Regions from separate parts of the Paraburkholderia sp. MM5477-R1 genome, predicted to be linked through region 1. Evidence: riboswitches for the same ligand, from Rfam matches in the RefSeq annotation. Region 1 holds a riboswitch; each other region holds the start of a gene.

What was found. Region 1 has a riboswitch for cobalamin ahead of OKW35_RS14485 (TonB-dependent receptor). Riboswitches for the same ligand answer to the same signal wherever they lie in the genome.
Region 2: linked by a shared signal. The riboswitch ahead of OKW35_RS05145 (TonB-dependent receptor domain-containing protein) and the one ahead of OKW35_RS14485 (TonB-dependent receptor) in region 1 are both predicted to bind cobalamin.
Region 3: linked by a shared signal. The riboswitch ahead of OKW35_RS02675 (HoxN/HupN/NixA family nickel/cobalt transporter) and the one ahead of OKW35_RS14485 (TonB-dependent receptor) in region 1 are both predicted to bind cobalamin.
Region 4: linked by a shared signal. The riboswitch ahead of cobA (uroporphyrinogen-III C-methyltransferase) and the one ahead of OKW35_RS14485 (TonB-dependent receptor) in region 1 are both predicted to bind cobalamin.

Annotation. Positions count from the first base shown of each region.
Region 1 covers NZ_JBNDMC010000005.1:463,832-468,986, reverse strand. Annotated here, with positions in the region: gene OKW35_RS14500 (Fur family transcriptional regulator) at 1-60, opposite strand, end outside; gene OKW35_RS14495 (PIG-L deacetylase family protein) at 102-1,004, opposite strand; gene OKW35_RS14490 (SET domain-containing protein) at 1,001-1,501, opposite strand; adenosylcobalamin (AdoCbl) riboswitch at 1,720-1,864, shown strand; partial or broken gene OKW35_RS14485 (TonB-dependent receptor) at 2,178-4,324, shown strand; gene OKW35_RS14480 (ABC transporter ATP-binding protein) at 4,345-5,154, shown strand; gene OKW35_RS14475 (ABC transporter substrate-binding protein) at 5,151-5,155, shown strand, end outside.
Region 2 covers NZ_JBNDMC010000003.1:415,083-420,237, reverse strand. Annotated here, with positions in the region: gene OKW35_RS05170 (SIMPL domain-containing protein) at 1-63, opposite strand, end outside; gene OKW35_RS05165 (EVE domain-containing protein) at 309-767, opposite strand; RNA gene ssrS (6S RNA) at 909-1,090, opposite strand; gene OKW35_RS05155 (cell division protein ZapA) at 1,157-1,471, opposite strand; gene OKW35_RS05150 (ATPase) at 1,468-1,827, opposite strand; cobalamin riboswitch at 2,048-2,312, shown strand; gene OKW35_RS05145 (TonB-dependent receptor domain-containing protein) at 2,404-4,335, shown strand; gene OKW35_RS05140 (FecCD family ABC transporter permease) at 4,375-5,155, shown strand, end outside.
Region 3 covers NZ_JBNDMC010000001.1:544,337-549,491, reverse strand. Annotated here, with positions in the region: gene OKW35_RS02690 (TonB-dependent receptor) at 1-498, shown strand, start outside; gene OKW35_RS02685 (PepSY-associated TM helix domain-containing protein) at 514-1,983, shown strand; gene OKW35_RS02680 (copper chaperone PCu(A)C) at 2,018-2,464, shown strand; cobalamin riboswitch at 2,760-2,947, shown strand; gene OKW35_RS02675 (HoxN/HupN/NixA family nickel/cobalt transporter) at 3,002-4,063, shown strand; one part of gene OKW35_RS02670 (IS6 family transposase) at 4,561-5,070, shown strand; one part of gene OKW35_RS02670 (IS6 family transposase) at 5,072-5,155, shown strand, end outside.
Region 4 covers NZ_JBNDMC010000008.1:6,694-11,848, forward strand. Annotated here, with positions in the region: gene cobN (cobaltochelatase subunit CobN) at 1-567, opposite strand, end outside; gene cobW (cobalamin biosynthesis protein CobW) at 582-1,673, opposite strand; cobalamin riboswitch at 1,876-2,153, opposite strand; cobalamin riboswitch at 2,234-2,493, shown strand; partial or broken gene cobA (uroporphyrinogen-III C-methyltransferase) at 2,689-3,429, shown strand; gene OKW35_RS41830 (cobalamin biosynthesis protein) at 3,505-3,939, shown strand; gene cobO (cob(I)yrinic acid a,c-diamide adenosyltransferase) at 3,936-4,538, shown strand; gene OKW35_RS41840 (cobyrinate a,c-diamide synthase) at 4,542-5,155, shown strand, end outside.

The sequences.
Region 1 (5,155 bases):
AGAGTGGCGGGTAGGCATGGATGACCGTGGATGCAACTGTCCAATAATGGAATGATACATCGTCCCGCGCGGGCAAGGCCACGCGTGTCGTATGGTCGTCGTCATGGACCTGGCGGCATGCCCTGGTCGAACAGCGGTTGCAGGCCATCCTCCGCAGCGATGGCCATCGGACGCCCGACTGCCGTCTGCCGGCCGCCCGCCCAGCGCTCGAGCCGGTACAACGCGCCGAAGGCGAAGGACGGCGGTTGCATTCCGGCACCGAACACAGCCTCGCCACCGCGTCGCACGCTGTCCGCGAGCCATGACATCAGGCGCAGGTGATAGGGGTTGCGGGCAATTTCACCACGGTGGAAGGTCAGCGCCTCGATGATGGTCACGACGCTTGAGCTGTCGAGTTCGACGAGTGTGTTGGGCTGCTCCAGGGTACCCCAGAATTCTGTCTGCGCAAGCCAGACGGCGTGGGCATGGTGCTGAAGGGCGTCATGCACGAGCCGGTGGACACCGATGTGCGTCGCAGAGCCATCGCGCTCATGCGGGCAGAAGACCACGCGGGGCCGGTAGTCGTCGAACAGCGCGGCGAGGCGATCGACGTCACGGGCCCAGCCTGCCGGGTCGGCGCGGCGTCGCGCCGGCGTGACCGGCTGGCGACCGTCGAAGGCTGGATCGAGCAGCGCAAAATCAAGCCGGGTACAGGCATGGCACAGCTCGTTCCATCGTTCACTGCGGCGGCCCGGATTACTGCCTAGTGTAGCGGCGATGTTCAGTACCTCAAAGCCTGCTTCCTGCTGCAGTCTGAGCGCAAGTCCGCCGGTCAGGCATTCATCATCGGGGTGGGGCGAAACAATCAGCGCAAGCGGCCGCGTGCGGTCCACGCTCCTCGGCGTCGCTGTGCTCTGTGAGATGTCCGGAAGTGTTATCGGCTCGCGCAGCAGTGCGGCGAACGTATCGACGTACGACGTGATGACCTGCCGTCGTGTAGGGTCCCGGTTTGCGCTCCTGTTCATCGACAAAGTTTCCGGGGCGTGGCGATGCCGTCCACCTCAACCGTCGCCAGCATCGTACGGCGGCAGTTCCATGAGCGGCAGCGGCACAGGTAGTTGCGACGGTCTTCCTCAGTGGCGGGATGATCGAACTGAAGGCTGTAGTCGAAGCTCAGTTCCTCGCCTGCGCGGATCAGGCGTTTCGCATGGAGGTACACGCGCAGGATCCCCTGGCGGTCGTAGTCTTCAACCGCCTCGCAGTTCGGTGCGCAACGATGATTGATCCAGCGGGCGGCGTTCCCGCCGGTGCCCGCATCAATGCAGTAGCGTCCGTCACTCAGCGCAAACAGAAAGGTGTGGAACGGGTCTTCGGCGTTGACGGGATGCTGGCGTCGTGCTGCCGCGTGGGTAATGCGCGCCCCCCTGTATTCGATGATGCGCAAGCCGCGCGGAATGTCGGCAAGGGCAAAGACACCCTTGCCATGGATGGGACTGCGTCGGATCTGGATCAGGCGGGGCATGAATGCAGGAATGTATGCGGTGAAGCAGACTCAAGTATAGCGTTCCCTTTTCTAATTATCGCAACTATGTTGCGTTTACGATGCGGGTTAGGTATCGTTCTGCCGGAATCGCGGGCGATCCGACCGCTGGCGCGATGACCCCGACATAAAGCGGGCAGCCTGCACGTGCAGGCATGCGGTAGCCAGGCCGGGGCGCGGGGGAATTGAGTGTGCGATCGATTAGAATTGCGCACGCAAAGCCCGGAAGCTGGTGCAAATCCAGCGCGGTCGCGCCACTGTGACCGGTTTCCTGAAACCGGGAGTCAGACCTGGGCCTTGTCTTCCTTCACCTGTCATGGGGCGCGAAACCCCAGGAGAACCGTCATGACCTGCATCCTCAGTGTCCACCGGGCATCGGCTGCCCGTTGCTTCCTCTTTTTCTCCGGTCGTCTGTGTTGACCCGGTAAGTGTCGCCGGTCAGCACGGCATGCCTGGTTCGTGTTTCCGGCAATCGTGCGGGTGTTTCACTGCGTCGATGACACGGTGGATCGGCACGTGTGTCGAGCGCATAAAAAACAGGCGCACCGGATACGGTAGCGCCAGAGAAAAAAGAAAAGAGAGCAGGACAATGAAGAAAACCTCGATCCTTTCGCCGTCGCGAGCGCAGCGACGCCGCAGACGTCAGCTCACAGCGGGGATGCTCGGCTGCGCGTGGCTGATCGGCGCGTCATCCGCGTTTGCTGATGACGGCAGCGGCCCGGCGGCAGAGAGCAGGCAATCTGCGCAGGAGCCGGCACAGACGCTGCCGGCTGTTAAGGTCCAGGCATCGGGCCATACGGATACACCGGACCTGAGCACGCCGATCCGTACCGGCAGCCGGCTTGGACTGTCGAGCCTCGATACGCCGGCGAGCGTCGAGACGCTCACCGGTGAGCAGATTCAGGTGCGCGGCGACACCACGGTCAACGAGGCCATTACGCGTGCGGCCGGCTTTGCCACCGACGCGCGGCACCCGGCAATGGCGGCACTTCGGTGTCGGTGCGCGGCTTCAGCGGGCCGGAGTCGATCACGACGCTCTATGACGGCACGCGCATGTATCCTGGCGCAGGCACGGTGACCTTTCCGTTCGATACGTGGTCGGTCGACCGGATTGAGGTGCTGCGCGGTCCGGCGTCGGTGCTCTATGGCGAGGGTGGCATCGGCGGCGTGATCAACGTCGTGCCAAAGGCGCCGCAGCGCGACTACGCGACCACGGTCCAGCTCGGCGCGGGCGCCTATGGCGAGAAGCGCGTGGCGCTCGATACGACGGGCGCGCTCGGGCCCATGCTGTCATACCGCTTTTACGTGAGCGATGACCGCTCGAACGGCTGGGTACCGCGCGGCGATTCGCATACCACGGCGCTCGGTGGCGCATTGCGCCTCGACGTCGATCCGACCTTGTCATTCACACTCGACTACGACTACGGGCGCCAGAAGCCGGCACGCTATTTCGGGATTCCGGTGCTCGACGGTGCGCTCAATCCGGCGTTCCGGTACCAGAACTACAACGTCGCCGATTCCGCGATCTCCTATTACGACCAGTGGACGCGGCTGAACGCGAAGTGGCACGCCATGCCTGGCATCACGGTGCGCAACCAGCTCTATTATTTGCTGACAAACCGCCATTGGCACGATAGCGAGAGCTACGCCCTGCAACCGGATGGCGATGTGTTGCGCAGCGATTACATCGAGATCCTCCATCATCAGCGGCAGATCGGTGACCAGCTCGACACGACGATCGACGGGCATGCATGGGGCCATCAGAACCGGCTGGTCGTCGGCGCGGACTTCAATGTGATCTCGTTTGTCGATACAAGCAATTCACCATACGGCGGCTCGTCGATCGTGCCGGCATCCGGTTTCGATCCGGGCGTGTTCGACAGTCCCGATTCGACCGTGCCCGCGTTTCGCACCGTCACGCATCAGGCGTCCCTTTTTGCAGAGGACCGGTTCGAGCTGACCGACCGGCTCGCGTGGGTGAGTGGCCTGCGTTACGACCATATCGACTTCCATCGCGACACGTTCGCGACTGCCACGACTGCGGCGGCGTCGTTCGACAGGACGTTCGCCCATACCGGATGGCGCACGGGCCTTGTGTTCGCGCTTACGCCGACGCTGTCCGTGTATGGACAGTACACCACCGGCACCGACGGTGTCAGTTCGCTGATCACGCTGTCGCAATCGAACAGTCAGTTCACGCTGTCGACCGGTCAGCAGTGGGAGGCGGGTGTCAAGCAGGAAGTGCTCGGCGGCCGCGGCTCCTGGACCTTCGCGGTGTACCAGATCGTGAAACGTAACCTCGTGAGCACCGATCCGCTGAACCCGGATCTGAGCGAGCAGGTCGGCCGGCAGTCGTCGCGCGGCGTCGAATGGTCGGGCGCGCTGCGGCTGGGCGGCGGCTGGTCGGTCGAGGCGAATGCGGCGCTGCTGCGCGCGCGGTACGACGATTTCGACGAGGCGGTCGATGGTCAGAGCGTGTCGCGCGCGGGCAACGTGCCCTACAACATCCCCGAGCAGACCGCGAACGTGTGGCTCGACTGGGCGTTCGCGCCTGGCTGGCGCGCGGGAGCCGGGGTGCAGTATGTCGGACGGCGCTTCGGCGACAACGCGAACAGCGTGTCGATTCCGTCGTACACACTGGTCGATGCGTCCGCATCGTGGCGCGCAACGCGCAACCTGACGCTCGCGCTCTATCTGCGCAACCTGACCAACCGGACCTATGCGGTCTCCACGCAGAACGACGGCACCGAATGGCTGCTCGGCGCGCCGCGCTCGGGGTGGGTCACCGCGACGATGACTTTCTAGCCTCATTGATCGGCAAAGCCATGACCTCACTGCATATCGAAGGACTAGGCTGGTCGCCGCCGTCGCGGGATGCGAGACGCCCGGACGACGGCGAGAGCCTGCTGCGGCGGATCGTGCTCGAAGTGCAGCCGGGCGAATTCGTCGGCCTGATCGGACCCAACGGCAGCGGCAAGACGAGCCTGCTGCGGTGTGCGTTCCGTTACGCAAGGCCGCACAGCGGCGCCGTCAGGCTGGACGGCGACGACGTCTGGGTCAAGTCCGGGCGCTGGGCGGCGCAACGCATCGCGGTGGTACAGCAGGACCCGCCCGACGACTTCGGCCTGACGGTGGAAGAGGTCGTCGCGATGGGCCGTACGCCGCACAAGGGGCTGCTCGACCGCGACACCGCCGTGGACACCGCGCTCGTCGACGCCGCGCTGCACGATGTCGAACTCGATGCGCACCGGCAGCGGCCGTTCGCTTCGCTGTCGGGCGGCGAACGGCAACGCGCGCTGCTGGCCCGTGCACTGGTGCAGCAGCCGCGTGTGCTGATGCTCGACGAGCCGACCAATCATCTCGATCCGCGGCATCAGATCGAACTGCTCGGCCTCGTGCGGCGGCAGCGGATCACCACGCTGGCCACGATTCATGACCTGAATCTCGCCGCTGCGTTCTGCGACCGGCTGTACGTGATTGCCTCGGGTGAGATCGTCGCGTGCGGCACGCCGCAGGCGGTACTAACCGAGCCCTTGCTGAAGACGGTGTATGGCGTCGATGCGCTTGTCGACCGGCACCCGGTGACGGGACGTCCGCGCATCACGCTGATTACAGGACCGGAGTCCGGGACATGAC
Region 2 (5,155 bases), on a different contig from region 1:
GAGTGCCACAGGCGCGCCCAAGGCGAGCGCAAGTGCGAGGGACCGCGCGGTTTTTGTCGTCATGACTGGAATCCTTGTTTGAACAGGTTGTGCACGTTCGACGCGAGCGCCGGGTAGTGGCGCGCGGTTTGACGGATGCGCTGGCGAAGGCATCGGCTTGCCGTCGAGCGGCCGGTTCGAGTTCACGCTTTCGTCGACCGATTAGGCGCGTTTTACCGACGCTTGGTTCCCCAATTAGTGCTTCGCCGCCGCATCGGAAACGATGACCTGGATGCGATCACGACAGGTGCCGCGTCGCGCGTTCGCCCTTAAACCAGCTGTTTAGTGATGAAGCGCCATTCGGCTTCGGTCACCGGCGTGATCGACAGGCGGTTGCCTTTGGCGAGCACGCGCATGTCCTGCAATTCGGCATGCTCGCGCAGCGCGGCAAGCGGAATCAGCCCGATTTTCTTCTTGAACACGACGTCGACGAGCATCCAGCGCGGCGTTTGCGGCGACGATTTCGCGTCGTAGTACGGACTCTTTTTATCGAACTGCGTAGGGTCCGGATACGCGGTCGACGAGACCTCCGCGATGCCCGCGATGCCGGGCTCCGGACAGCTCGAATGATAGAAGAGCACGCCGTCGCCGACCTGCATCATGTCGCGCATGAAGTTGCGCGCCTGATAGTTGCGTACGCCGGTCCACGGCAAGGTGCGATGAGGTGCGTTGGCGAGGTCGTCGATGCTTGCTTCGTCCGGTTCGGACTTCATCAGCCAGTAGCGCATGAATCGGAGTGAGCGTGTGAGATTGAACGAAGCGCAACAACAGCAGGCGCGTACGGAAAAGCCCCTGAAAAAGGCGCTCAAACGAAAAAACGACGGCCAAAGAAAAACGGCATCGAACCGAAGTCCGATGCCGTTCCAGATAAGGTCCCCGCCTTAGCCGCTAGGCCGGCATCCTGAACCGAGGGTTCAGAATTGGTCGCAGTTAGCAACACTTCGGGTACATCAGACTGAGTGACGCGCACACCCGTGCTACAAATTTCCGCAACCGTGCACATGGCATTGGTTCAAGGAATGTATGACCTTGGCGAACCAGGCAGGGAAGCTAAACCGATGAAGCTACAACCCAAACCGTTCAACACGTGACCGATTCGAAACCGGCCCACTACTGCTTACTGCAAGCTGTACTGCTCGATCACAGTACCTAGCTGTTCGTTCATTTGCTGCATTGTACGCCGGATTTCTTCAGCGGGAAATGCTTCTCCGTGTCGCACGCTGCTTTGCAGCTTAAGCAGTTCCGATGCCAGCGACAGCGCAGCCATCACCGCGATGCGATCGGTGCCGCGCACGTTGCTGCCGCTGCGGATTTTCTTCATCTCGGCGTCGACGCGCGCGACCGCCTCGAGCAGCGCGCCTTCCGTTTCCGGCGAGCAGGCGAGACGATAGGGTACTTCGAGAATCGATACTTCGATCTGCTTGGTGGTCATGCGCTTTCTCCGTGTCGGCTCACGTCGCTTTCCGCTTCCTCGTGTCCGGGCTGGGCGGACTCGAGCAGATCGAGCTGGTTATCCGGTTCGCTGCTCGCGCGTGCGCGCGGCAATTTTTCGAGAATCGCATTCAGGCGCACCTGAGCGTCGTCGATCTTGGCGGACAGCGCGTCGCGTTCCGCCTGCAGTGCGTCGCGCTCTTCGCGCAATTGCGCGAGTTCCGCATGCGTGGCTTGCACTTCGGCACGCGTTTGCGCGAGCTGCTCTTCGAGCGCGAGCCGCGCTTCGTTGTGGCGCTGGCTGATCGCAATCAGCTTGCCGATGTTCTGGGAGAGTGATTCGAGTTCGGTGAGCATGTGCTGCGTCCTCTAAAGACATCGCATTTTAGCGCGGAATATTACAGGTTCCGACAATTGTCTCGTTTCGAGACGTAACAGCATCGCTACGTGCAGGTTCGTTGCGTGTCGGGTCGTCGACCATAAGGTAAAAAACCGGTAATCCATCGGACAATAACCTGCATTCAACAGAACCGATTGCGCTCCGGTTGACCTTTCTTGACGCCCCGCGAGGCCGCTCGTAAACTTCCCGCACTCTGGTGCCCGCGCGCGCTTCTCGGCGCGCGCAGTTAAACGGGAAGCAGGACGCGCGCGGTGCCAAAACCGGATGCGCGAACCTGCGCTGCCCCCGCAACGGTAAGCGACCGCATGTGATGTGCTCATGCAGGTCGGTCCTGATCGCAAGGTTGGAAGTTCAACGTGCGAGTGTGCCACTGCGCGTCACGCGTGGGAAGGCGGGATCGATGTGTCGTAGCCCGGATACCGGCCAGAAAAGAGGGACGTCCCCCCGCGAAAACGCTAAACAAGGGGGCGCCTCGTGACGCGTCGGCCTGCGGGGAAGCAGGCCGCGCACGCTATCCACAGGAATGTCATCCCATGCTGTCCCCCATCGCCCGCGCAACGCTCCTCGCGTTCGCGAGCCTGCCGCTCGTCGTGCATGCGCAAAGCGCCGAGCCTGCGTCTTCATCGTCCGCGACGGATGCAACCGCTGCGAGCGCCGCAAACGTTGCCGACGCGGCCAATCTCACTTCCACCGATGCGTCGGGCAACGTGCTGTCGCCGATCGTCGTGACCGCGCAACGCGGACCGCAAGCGTTGCGCGATGCGATCCCGCAGACTACGCAGTTCGATCAGCAGGACATCGCCGACACGACCGCGACCGATCTGCCCGGCCTGCTGCAACTCGCGCCAGGCGCGCAAATCTCGCGCACGGGTGGCCCCGGTTCGACCGCGAGCCTCTTTCTGCGCGGCGCATCGTCGACGCAATCGCTGCTGCTGATCGACGGCGTGCGCGTCGATTCGGTGAGTCTCGGCTCAGCTCAACTCGCGCAGATTCCGCTCGATCAGGTCGATCACGTCGAAGTGGTGAACGGCAACGTGTCGGCGTTGTATGGCTCGGGCGCGATCGGGGGCGTCGTGCAGGTGTTCACGAAAGACGGCGGCGATCATCCGCCGCGTTTCAATTTTTCGGTCGGCTACGGCAGCTATCACACGCAGACGCAAACGGCCGGCGTGAACGGCGCGCTCGATCAGGACGGCCGCACGACCATCAACATCTCGCTCGCGCGCACGAAGGACGACGGCTTTTCGTCGCTCAATCCGCTCGAGGCGCCGAACGCGAATCCGAACGCAAACGGCAATCTGAACGAGAGCATCAGCGCGTCGCTGCGTCACAAGTTCACCGACAGCTGGGACGCGGGCGTCAGCTATTTCCAGTCGAACAACGACAACAGCTACGACAATGCGTACGGCGAGCCGACCGATCTGAACAATCTCTATAGCAAGGTGCGTCAGGTGTCGGTATTCGCGAACGGCAAGCTGACCGACTGGTGGACCACCCACGTCACGCTCGCCGAGGGCGACGACCGCAGCGTGTCGAACACCAATGGCATCTACAACGGCCGCTTCGATACCGACAATCGCCAGTACACGTGGCAGAACGATTTCGCGCTCGCCGCGAACCAGAAGCTGCAACTCGGCTACGAGCATCTCGACCAGACGCTCGACTCCGACACGTTCGCCGCGCCCGACCGTCACGTCGATTCGGTCTTCGCGGGCTACAGCGCGCGCTTCGGCCGCAACCAGATTCAGGCCAACGTGCGACGCGACCAGTACTCCGATTTCGGTGGAGCGAACAGTTACTATCTCGGCTACGGATTCGACATCACGTCGCGCTGGAAGGTAACCGCAAGCTATTCGGATGCGTTCCGCGCGCCGAGCTTCGACGATCTGTACTATCCGATCAGCGGCAACCCGTCGATCCAGCCCGAGCGCAGTCATTCGGTCGAAGCCGGTTTGCAGTACGCGACCGATGCGCTCGGCGTGATGCGTCTGAACGCATTCCAGACGCGCTATACGAATCTGATCGACTACGTGCAGACGATCCCCGGCATCTACCTCGCGGAGAACGTCGGCCGTGCGAAGGTGCAGGGACTCGAGGGATCGTGGAGCGGTCATGTCGGCAAGACCGACGTGCGCGCAACGGTGACGCTGCAGAACCCGGTCGATCTCGACAACGGTACCGACCTCGTGCGGCGCGCGCGTCGGTTCGGGTCGTTCGCGGTGAATCGCAGTATCGGTGGATGGCGGGTTGGCGGCGAGTGGATCGTCAGCGGTCCGCGTACCGATAGCACGGGCAACCTCGGCGGTTATGGCATCGTGAATCTGTCGGCGCGCTACAACGTCACCAAAGCGTGGTACGTCAGCGCGCAAATCGACAATCTGTTCAACAAGGATTATGAAACGGCCTACTCGTATAACTCGCCGCGACGCGGTGCGTATCTCACGCTCGGCTGGCAGCAGCAGTGACGCGCGCGCCGGGGTGGCCGCATGCGTGAGCGCACGCGGATGAGCCGCGCGTCCGCTTCGCTGTGCGCCGCGATGGCGACGCCGCGCCCGATGAACGCGAAACGCGCGGCCGCGATCTGGCTCGGGCTCGCGCTCGCCGCCGTGGCGGTGCTCGGCGCGTCGCTGGTGCTCGGCAGCGTGCCGCTCGCGCCGTCGCGCGTGCTTGCGGCGCTCGTGCCGACGCACACGTTCGGCGGCACGGGCAGCAACGATCTCGCCGGCGAAATCGTGCGTACGTTGCGTTTGCCGCGCGCGCTCGCGGGCTTCGCGTGCGGCGCGTTGCTCGCGCTCGCCGGCGCGCTGCTGCAGGTGCTGCTGCGCAATCCGCTGGCCGAGCCGTACGTGCTCGGCGTGTCGGGCGGCGCGGCGACGTTCGCGCTCGTTGCGATGATCGCGGGCGGCGCATGGTGGCTCGTCGATGCGAGCGCGTTCGCGGGTGCGTTCGTGTCGATCCTGCTGGTGCTCGGCCTCGCGCGTCGCGAGCTATGGCGCGGCGAGCCGCAGGACACGTCGCCCCGTTTGCTATTGACCGGCGCGGTGATCGCGGCCGGGTGGGGCGCGCTGATCACGCTGCTGCTCAATCTCGCGCCCGACAGCCGTCTGCGCGGCATGCTGTTCTGGCTCACCGGCGACCTCAACGGCGGCGCGCTGCCGTGGACCGCGCTGATGGCGCTCGCGCTCGTGTTGCTTGCGATCGTGCCGGCCGCGCCGCGTCTGAACGTGTTGCTGCGCGGCGACGCGGCCGCCGAGGCGTTGGGCGTCGCCGTGATGCCGCTGCGTT
Region 3 (5,155 bases), on a different contig from region 1:
CAGACCGACACGACCGTGATTCCGAACATCACGAACTTCCAGAACATCGGCAAGGTGCGCTCGCGCGGCGTGGAAACCAGCTATCAGGGGCAGGACGTGTTCGTGCACGGCCTCGACCTGATTGCGAACGCGGCGTACACGCAGTCGAAGATTCTCGCCAATGCGCAGAATCCCGCGACGGTGGGCAAATACTTCTACCGGATTCCGCTCTGGCGCGCGAACGTCGCGGCCACGTATCACTTCGACGCCCGTTCGGCGCTAACGCTCGCGGTGCGCTATTCGGGGCGGCAGTACAACACGCTGACCAATACCGACTCGAATCCGGATGTGTTCGGCGGGACGAGCACGTATACGGTTGCGGATGCGAAGTTCACGTTCCGGCCGACGAAGCTGAGCGAGATCGGCGTGGGCGTCGACAATATTTTCGACTCGCGCTACTTCGTCTATCACCCGTATCCGGGCCGCACCTTTTACGTCGAAGGTCGGCTGCACCTGTAAAGAAAGGGGTATCTCATGTCCACTACCGCAACCGACTCGAGTTCGACACCGGTCACCGCCGTAGCTGCGAGCCGCGGCTATCGCACGCTGTGGCGCTGGCATTTCTATGCCGGTCTGTTCGTGATGCCTTTTCTCGTGGTGCTCGCATTGACTGGCACGCTGTACTGTTTCCAGCCGCAGATCGAGCCGCTGCTGTATCCGCACAGGCTCGTGGTCGAGCCGCGCGATGTGCCGCGCCTCGCCGAAGATACGTTGCTGGCGAACGCGCGCCAGGCGCTGCCGGCGGGCTCGCTAGCAACGACCGCACGCATCTCGTCGCGCGCAGATCGCAGCGCGGAGTTCATTTTCCGCCTGCCGAATGGCGAAAAGCAGAGCCTCTACCTGAATCCGTACGACGGCACGGTGCTCGGCACGCTCAGTGTCGAACACCGCTTCATGCAGATCGACCGGATGATTCACCGCAAGCTGCTGCTCGGCAAGCTGGGCGAACTGCTGATGGAACTCGTTGCGTGCTGGACGCTCGTGATGATCGGCAGCGGTATCGCGTTGTGGTGGCCCCGCGCGGGCACGACGCTGCGTGGCGCGCTGGTGCCGCGCTTCACGCTGCGCGGCCGACCGCTTTGGAAAAGCATGCACGCGGCGCTTGGCATCTGGCTCGCCGCAGGTGCCCTCGCATTCGTCGTGACCGGCTTGCCATGGACGGGCTCATGGGGCAAGCATTTCAAGTCGCTCTCGGCAAGTGTCAACCTCGGCTCTCCACCGGGCTCGTGGGGCGGACTGCCGCTACACTCGAGACTGCCGCGGGGGGCCGCTCAACTCTCAGCCGTGGTGGGCAACGCGGCCGATAGCCAGAAGGCTGGCATGGATTCGATGCCCGGCATGACGATGGACGATCTGCCGCTGCCGCAGATACCGTGGGCCGCGGGCGCAGCGACGGTACCGCAGTCGCAGGATGCCGCCCCCACGGTATGGACGCTCGGCCGCGTCGTGACGCAAATGCGTGCGCTCGGTCTGCCCGATGACTACGACGTCGCATTGCCCGCCTCCGCCAGCGGCGTATATACGGTGTCGTATTTCCCGCCGGACCCGAAGCTCGAGCGCACGGTCTATATCGACCAGTACAGCGGTGCGATCCTGAAAGATATTCGCTACGGTGATTACGGCGCGGTGGGAAAGGCGGTGTCATACGGCACGTCGCTGCACATGGGTCGCTACTTCGGCCTCGCCAACCAGATCGTTTGCGCGGGGCTCTCGCTCGGCCTCGCGACGCTTGCCTTCACTGGCTGTGTGATGTGGTGGAAACGCCGACCGGCGGGCACGCTTGGGGCGCCCGGACGTGATCGCGCCATTGCGTCAATGCGCGGCTGGAAGCTCGCGCTCGTGCTGCTCGGTGCGGTGTTTCCATTGATGGGCGTCACGCTCATCGCGGTCTGGCTGGCCGACCGCATGCTATCTGGCCGCCCGCTCCAGCCGCTGGCGGACTGAAGACGCAGTGCAACCCTGAACCCAGGAGATCAACATGAAGCCCACACTCAAATTCATTCTGTTTGCCGCGCTTTGCGGTTGCGCGGCAGGTGCTGCAGCGGCTCCCGCATCCGTGATGGTTTCGGACTGCTGGATACGCCTGCTGCCGGGCGATTTACCATCGGGCGGCTATTTCAGCGTCATGAACATGAGCGGGAAGCCGATCGACCTGACCGCCGTGCAAACTGACGCGTACGGCATGGCGATGCTTCACCAGACGCAGAGCAACGGCAGCACGTCTAAAATGGTGATGGTCCATAAGGCAACCGTGCCTGTGAACGGCACGCTGTCGTTCACACCGGGCGGATACCACGTGATGCTGGAACAGCCGAAAAAGCCGCTCAAGGTGGGGATGTCGATTCCGTTCTCCTTCACATTCAGCGACGGCGAGCAGGTGAAGGCCGAGTGCGAGACGAAAAGTCCTGCAACAATGGATCACTGAGCTGCCCTTCGTTCGGCGCGCGGTCCGATTGAAACACCCGGCGGGCGCCGCACAAACCCCAAATTTCGACCGGAGCAATGTATGCGTGCTGTCGATCGGTTGACGCGTGCGACGTTCCATCTGAATGTGGGCGCCATGCTGGCCGCTACGGTGCTCTTCGTCCCTGTCCTTGCATGGCTGCGGTCGACCGGCGAATCCCGCGCCGCGCACCTGAACTGCGAGCCGTGCCCGCGCCTTCGTCACCAGCGCCTGCTCAGGATGCCGGTGAGGGAAGCTGTCCGCGCCAGTTCTGCGCGATAATCGGCGATGCGATGGCTGCCGCAAGGCATTAATAGGGAATATGGTGAGGCGACTGCCAAGGCCATAGCTGTGCCCGCAACTGTGAGCGCGAAGTCCGACGCCATGAAGCCACTGGGCAACCGGGAAGGCGACGCCGGACGATGACGCGTGAGCCAGGAGACCTGCCACGCCCGGGATGCAAACGCGCCCGGCCCAAGCCGCCCGTATCGGGAGGTTCAACTGGCATGCGAGGAATTCATGCAACGGCGCTATCTTTCACATCTTTTCGACGACGGTCCGCATGCGCTACGCGGCAAGGTCATCGGAATCTTGTCACTGCTCATTGCAGCCAATATCGGCATCTGGATCTGGGCACTGACCGCACTTCATGGCCGGTCCGCCCTGATCGGTACCGCGTTGCTTGCCTACACGTTCGGCTCGCGTCACGCGGTCGACGCCGACCACATTGCAGCGATCGACAATACGACGCGCAAACTGATGCAGGGCGGAAAACGGCCGGTTGCCGTGGGGTTTTTCTTTTCGCTGGGTCATTCGACGATCGTCATCGCGCTGTCGATTGCCGTTGCTTTCGCAGCGGTTACGCTGAAAGCGCGCTTCGAAGGCATGAAAGCGATCGGCAGCGTAATCAGCACCTCCGTTTCAGCAGGCTTCCTGCTGGTGCTGGCAATCGTGAACGTGATGATTCTCGTATCGGTCGTGAAGACTTTCCGGCGTGTCCAACGCGGCGAGCGCCTGGTCGAGGAAGATCTCGACATGCTGCTCAACAGGCGCGGTTTTCTGTCGCGAATCTTTCGTCCGCTGTTCCGGCTCGTCTCGCGTAGCTGGCATATGTATCCGATCGGCTTCCTGTTCGGGCTGGGCTTCGATACCGCCACGGAAGTCGCGCTATTCGGCATTTCAGCCGCTCAGGCGGCCAACGGCATGTCGCTCGCGACGATTCTGATTTTTCCGGCGCTTTTTACCGCTGGCATGTGCCTGATCGATACTATCGACGGCGTACTGATGCTCGGCGCCTATGGCTGGGCGTTCATGAAGCCGGTTCGCAAGCTCTACTACAACATCACCATCACGTTCGTGTCGGTGGTCGTGGCCGTGTTGATCGGCGGCATCGAAGCGCTGGCACTGATCGCCGACAAGCTGGATGTGAAGGGTGGCTTCTGGGATATCGTCGGCGCCGCGTCGGACAATTTTGGCTTGCTCGGCTACGCGGTGATTGGCATCTTCGTCGTCAGCTGGTTGGCTTCTGTACTGTTCTACAAGCTCAGGCGCTACGACGATTTGCCCGTCAATCTCGGCTGATCAAGATTGGTTCAGACGCATCGACGGTCCGAGGTAAGAGTGCGGACGATCGGAGCCGTATGGTGGAGTGCGAAGCGCGGATACTGGCTGAGAACCTGTCCACGGCTTCGACAACCAGCGATCACTCGCGCGACAATGGCGATCCGGAAGAGCCTGAACGTGCCGGGCATTGGGCATTGAACGGATGCGCTTCTGACACCAGCCGATTGAGGCGCGCACCCGCATCGAAGCCCGAATTACGGCCCACCACGACGGCTTGGGTCTTTGTGCTCTGAATGTATTGTTATGGTTGGGCTTCGGCCGCTCCTTCTTCGCGGATAAATGACTGCTGAGGGTCGACTCCTGCCCGACGTGACCGATCAAGGCCGGGCGACTCCGCCGGTTCTACGTCGGGCGGTGGTCGGCCATCTTCTGCCGTTCGCTGACGCACCAAGCCGGGGCTCTGTCGCGCTAAGGCGATCAGGTAAAATTGATCGACCCAAATTGATACGACCAGAATGGCTATGACGGGCAAGACGCCGCGTAAGACGTTGCCGCCGGGAATCACCAAGGTGCTGAAGCGACTGCATTACCCGCTGGACGTGATCCTGCTATGCGTGCGGTGGTATGTGGCCTATTCGCTTAGCCTGCGTGATCTTGAGGAGATGATGGCCGAGCGCGGCTTCGAGGTCGACCATTCGAGCGTGCATCGTTGGGTCATCAAGCTCGTACCGTTGTTCGAGAAAGCCTTTCGCAAACACAAACGTCCGGTTGGCAAGAGCTGGAGGATGGATGAAACCTACGTCAAGGTGCGCGGCCAGTGGAAGTACTTGTATCGCGCTGTGGACAAGGCTGGCAAGACCGTCGATTTCCTGCTTCGGGCCCATCGTGACAAGGCTGCCGCCCGTCGTTACTTCGAGAAAGCCATTGCTCAGAACGGCGCGCCTGAGACCGTTACCATGGACAAAAGCGGCGCCAATCTGACCGCCATCCAGAGCATCAACGCTGAACGGGAAACGCCCATCAGAGGTCCGTCAGGTCAAGTATCTGAACAACATTGTCGAACAGGACCATCGTGCCATCAAGCGCATCATCAAACCGATGATGGGCTTC
Region 4 (5,155 bases), on a different contig from region 1:
GATGGGGGTATCACGCTCGGGGTGATACAGCGACGCGGCCGGCAACGCGCGCGGCGGATCGGGTTCGCGCCCCCAGTCGAGCGCGCGATACGCGATGCAGCGCAAAAACGCCTCGGCGTTCTGCGGACCGCCCTCGCGCAGATAGCGCCACAGCTGCTGACACAACTCGGCGCTCGCGGTGCTGCGCGCGAGCAGGTTCGGGTCTTCCTGCAGATCGCCGGAAAACATCGCGAGTGTTTGCTGTTTGCGCTGCGCGAGCGCGACCACCTGCTCGATGCCGTACGGCCAATACGTTTCGCCGCCGAGATGATCGACGACGACCACGCGCGCATGCTGCAACACGTCGTCCAGATAGAAATCGACCGAGGCAGGCTGACGCAGATACGTGACGTTCGCGAGCCGCACGCTCGGAAAGCCGTCGCCGAGACGCGGCACTACGCTCGCGAGCAGCGACAGCGTGGTGTCGGCGGAACTGAGCACGACGATCTCGGCGGGCTGCTGATCGATGCGGATCACGCCCTGCGTATCGTCGACGAAGCCGCCCGGCGTCGTGCGCAGCAGATGCATGCTGGGGCGCCTGTTTATGCCGTCGCGTTCGACGTCGCGCCGAGCGCCGCGTCGAACGCCTGTTGCATCGCGTGTTGGTCGAGGTCTGCGCCGATCAGCACGAAGCGGCTCAACGCGCCGTCGCCATTTTCACCCGCTTGCCAGCGCCGGTCGAAGTAGCTCTCGAAGCGCCGGCCCACGCCCTGGATCACGAGACGCATCGCCGCGCCCTGCAGTGCCGCGAAGCCTTTGACACGGTAAATCGTGTGGGTTTCGACGAGCGCCTGCAAGGCGGCGAGCGCCGCGTCGCGCGACGGTACGGATGCCTGCACGACGACCGAATCGAATTCATCGTGGTGGTGATTGGGGTCGTCGGCGGAACCGTGGTGGTCATGACGCAGGTGGATCGTCTCTTCCGACGCCGCTTCGAGGCCCAGCAGCGTATGCAGGTCGAGCCGCCCCTGCTGCGCGCGCACGATCTTCACCTGCGGCGCAATCTCCGCGCGGATCGCGGCTTCGACCTCGTGCTGCCGCGCGTCGTCGATCAGATCGGTCTTGTTCAGAATCACCAGATCGGCCGCCGACAACTGGTCTTCGAACAACTCGTGCAGCGGCGACTCGTGATCGAGATTCGGATCGGCCTTGCGCTGCGCATCGACGGCGAGCGGGTTATCGGCGAACTGGCCGCTCGCGGCGGCCGGGCCGTCCACCACCGTCACCACCGCGTCGACCGTGAAGCCGTTGCGGATTTGCGGCCAGTTGAACGCCTGCACGAGCGGCTTCGGCAACGCCAGGCCCGACGTTTCGATCAGCACGTGATCGAGTTCATCGCGGCGCTCCGCGAGCTTTTCCATCACCGGGAAAAATTCTTCCTGCACGGTGCAGCACAAACAACCGTTCGCGAGTTCATACAATTGCCCTTCGGTCTCGACGCCGTTTTCATCGCAACCGATGCCGCAGCCTCTGAGGATTTCGCCGTCGATGCCGAGCTCGCCGAACTCGTTGACGATCACCGCAATGCGCTTGCCGCCCGCATGCTGAAGAATGTGCCGCAGCAGCGTGGTTTTGCCGCTGCCGAGAAAGCCCGTGACGATCGTGACGGGGATCTTGCGCAATTGAGTTTGCATCGTGAGGTCCATCCCTTGGCGTTGATCGGTATGCCGGAAAGTCCGCGCGTGGGTCCGCGTCGGCTGGCGAATGGAGCGAATGAAGCACGCGCAGAAGTACCAGCGATCACCAGACACGGGGACGAACGACGGCATTGCCGCGACAACGGAAATACAGAAAGCGGAACTGAGGTCATGAACGCGCCGCCGCATCCCCGCGGCGGTCGTTCTGCTTCTTTGGGCCGGTATCCGGGCTGGCGAAAGCGCCGCTTCCCCTTCCCGGCCGAGTGGTTTCTCGTCCAGTGGTGAAATGTCCACGCGAGCTTGCGCGAGGACATCGAAGCCGGCACTGCGGTGCCCGGCTATCAAGCCGGAACCGCTTTTCGCTTACCGTTGCGGGGACAGCACAGGTTAGCCGCTCCAGAGCAGGTGGCTCCCTGTTTCCCGTTTAACTGCATGCGCACGAGCGCGCACGCGAGCACCCAAAGTGCGTGCGAGTGTAGGCCCGCGGCCTTGCGCAGTCAAGCAACGCAGCGAGCCGGAAAGCGCCGCCGAGGCTTATCCGGCAAGGCGCCATGTGCTATCGTATGCGCGCGTTTGGTGCCCGCACATGCGCTCGCGTGTGCAGTTAAACGGGAAACAGGCAGCGCCTCGCGCGTTCAACCTGTGCTGTCCCCGCAACGGTAAGCGACCTGCGGCGCGCGATTCGATTCGCCTTCGATTCCGCCGTGCCGCGCATGCGTTTTTTGATGCCACTGTCCCGCGAATCCACAAACCGGGACGGGAAGGCGAAGCGCATGAGGCCGCCAGCCCGGATACCGGCCAGACGCGGAGGCGGTGCCGCATTGCATCCGTGCATCACGCGGCGCCGCCGGCCGCCGGAATCCGCGGGGAACGGATGTGAAGGCGTAGCAGCGCGGCATCGCGCGTGCCCGGATTCGCAGTTCCGCATGACCTCTATATTCACCGCCGCGCGCGCTGTCGCACGCCGCGTCTCTTCTTCCATCACCGCATGGCGCGCGCCATGCACGCCGCGATGACGCGCGCCTGGCTGATCGGCGCCGGTCCCGGCGACGTCGAACTGATCACGCTGAAGGCCACCCGTGCGCTCGCGCAGGCCGATGTCGTGCTCGTCGACGATCTGGTGAATCCCGACGTGCTGCAGTTCGCGCGCACCGACGCGCAAGTCGTGTACGTCGGCAAGCGCGGCGGCCATCCGTCGACGCCGCAAGCCGACATCGTCGCGCAAATGCTCGGGCATCTGCGCGCGGGGCGCAGCGTCGCGCGGCTCAAGGGCGGCGATCCGTTCGTGTTCGGCCGCGGCGGCGAAGAGTTGCAGGCGCTACAGGCCGCGGGTATCGAAGTCGACGTGATCAACGGCATCACGGCCGGCATCGCGGCGCCCGCGGCGCTCGGTATCGCGGTCACGCATCGTGATCACGCGCAGGGCGTCGTGTTCGTCACCGGCCACGGCGCCGGCGGCAGTGGCGAACCGGACTGGGCCGCGCTCGCCGCGACGCGCATGACGCTGGTGATCTATATGGGCATGCGCCGGCTCGGCGAGATCGCCCGCGCATTGCTCGCGGCCGGCATGTCCGCCGACACGCCGTGCGCGGCGATCGAGTCGGCGACGCGGCCTGAGCAGCGTCATGTGCTCGCGCCGCTTCGCGAGTTCGCCGAGGCGGTGGCGCGTGCGGGGCTCGGCTCGCCGGCGATCGTCGTGATCGGCGGTGTGGCGTCGCTCGCGCTGGCGCGTGATGCGGCCAAACGCGACGCCGGCGTTGCTCACGAACTGGCAGCGAGCGCGACACGACACGGACTCGGACGCGCGATCAAAACGCTGAGCGTCGGCATCGGTTGCCGCTTGCACAGCGAAGCCGCTGAGATCGAAGCCGCCGTCCGCGCAGCACTCGGATCGAATGCCTTCGAGCAGATCCGCGCGATCGCGACGATCGACACCAAAGCCAACGAAGCCGGTCTGCTCGAATTCTGCTCACGTCATCAGCTGCCGCTGCAACTGTTCAGCCGCGAGCAGATCGCCGCGGTGCCGGTCGCGTCGCCGTCGGCGGCGGCACACGCGCATCTCGGCGTCGACGGTGTGTGCGAGCCGTGTGCGCTGCTGGCGGCAACGGCGCAGGACTCCAGCACAACCGCGCAAAACGCGCGTCTAATCGTACGCAAGACCGCGCACGCCGGCATCACGGTTGCGATCGCAGCGGCGAACAACGCTGCCCTTAGCGACGCGCCCCCATCCCATCCCGCCCCTCAAAACCAGGACCCTCGATGAAAACCGATCCGGAATCGCATCAACGCATGACCGAACGCCGCCGCGAAGGCCACGAAAAGAAGCAGGCCGGCGCGACCGTCGAAAAAGGCCTGCTGATCGTCAACACCGGCACCGGCAAGGGCAAGAGCACGGCCGCCTTCGGCATGGCCGTGCGGGTGCTCGGCCACGGCATGCGGCTCGGCGTCGTGCAGTTCATCAAGGGCGCGCTGCATACGTCGGAGCGCGATTTCCTCGGCGCGATCGCGCAATGCGATTTCGTCACGATGGGCGACGGCTACACGTGGAACACGCAGAACCGCGAGGCCGACATGGCGACTGCGCGCAAAGGCTGGAACGAAGCGCGGCGGATGATCGAAAGCGGCGACTACCAGATGGTGATCCTCGACGAGCTGAACACCGTGCTGAAGTACGAATACCTGCCGCTCGACGAAGTGCTCGCGGTGATCAACGCGCGTGCGCCGATGTTGCATGTCGTCGTGACCGGACGCCATGCGCCGGACGCGCTGATCGAAGCCGCCGACCTCGTCACCGAAATGCGCGCGATCAAGCATCCGTATCGCGAGCAAGGTGTGAAGGCGCAGCGCGGCGTGGAGTTCTGAGCGATGTCGGCATCCCCCAACTGGGCTTCGTCCGGGGCGCCCCCCAAGGGGACTTCCTTCGGGGCGTCCCCCCAGGGGACTTCCTTCGGGGCGTGCCCCGCGCTGTTCATTAGCGCGCCCGCGTCGGGACAAGGCAAAACCACGATCACCGCCGGTCTCGCGCGCTATCACCGGCGGCTCGGACGTCGCGTGCGCGTGTTCAAGACCGGGCCGGATTTTCTCGATCCGATGATCCTCGCGCGCGCGAGCGGCGCGCCGGTGCTGTCGCTCGATCTGTGGATGGTCGGCGAAAGCGCATGCCGCAACCTGCTCGCGCGGGCGGCGCAAGAAGCCGATCTGATCCTGATCGAAGGCGTGATGGGCCTGTTCGACGGCACGCCGAGCAGCGCCGATCTGGCGACCACGTTCGGCGTGCCGGTGCTCGCGGTGATTTCCGCGCAGGCGATGGCGCAGACCTTCGGCGCCATCGCATTCGGCCTTGCGCGCTTCAGGCCGCAACTGCCGTTCCACGGCGTGCTCGCGAATCGCGTCGGCTCGGCTCGGCACGCGCAGATGTTGCAGGAAGCACTGCCGCCCGAGTTGCGCTGGTGCGGCCACCTCGCCGCGAGCGACGAGAT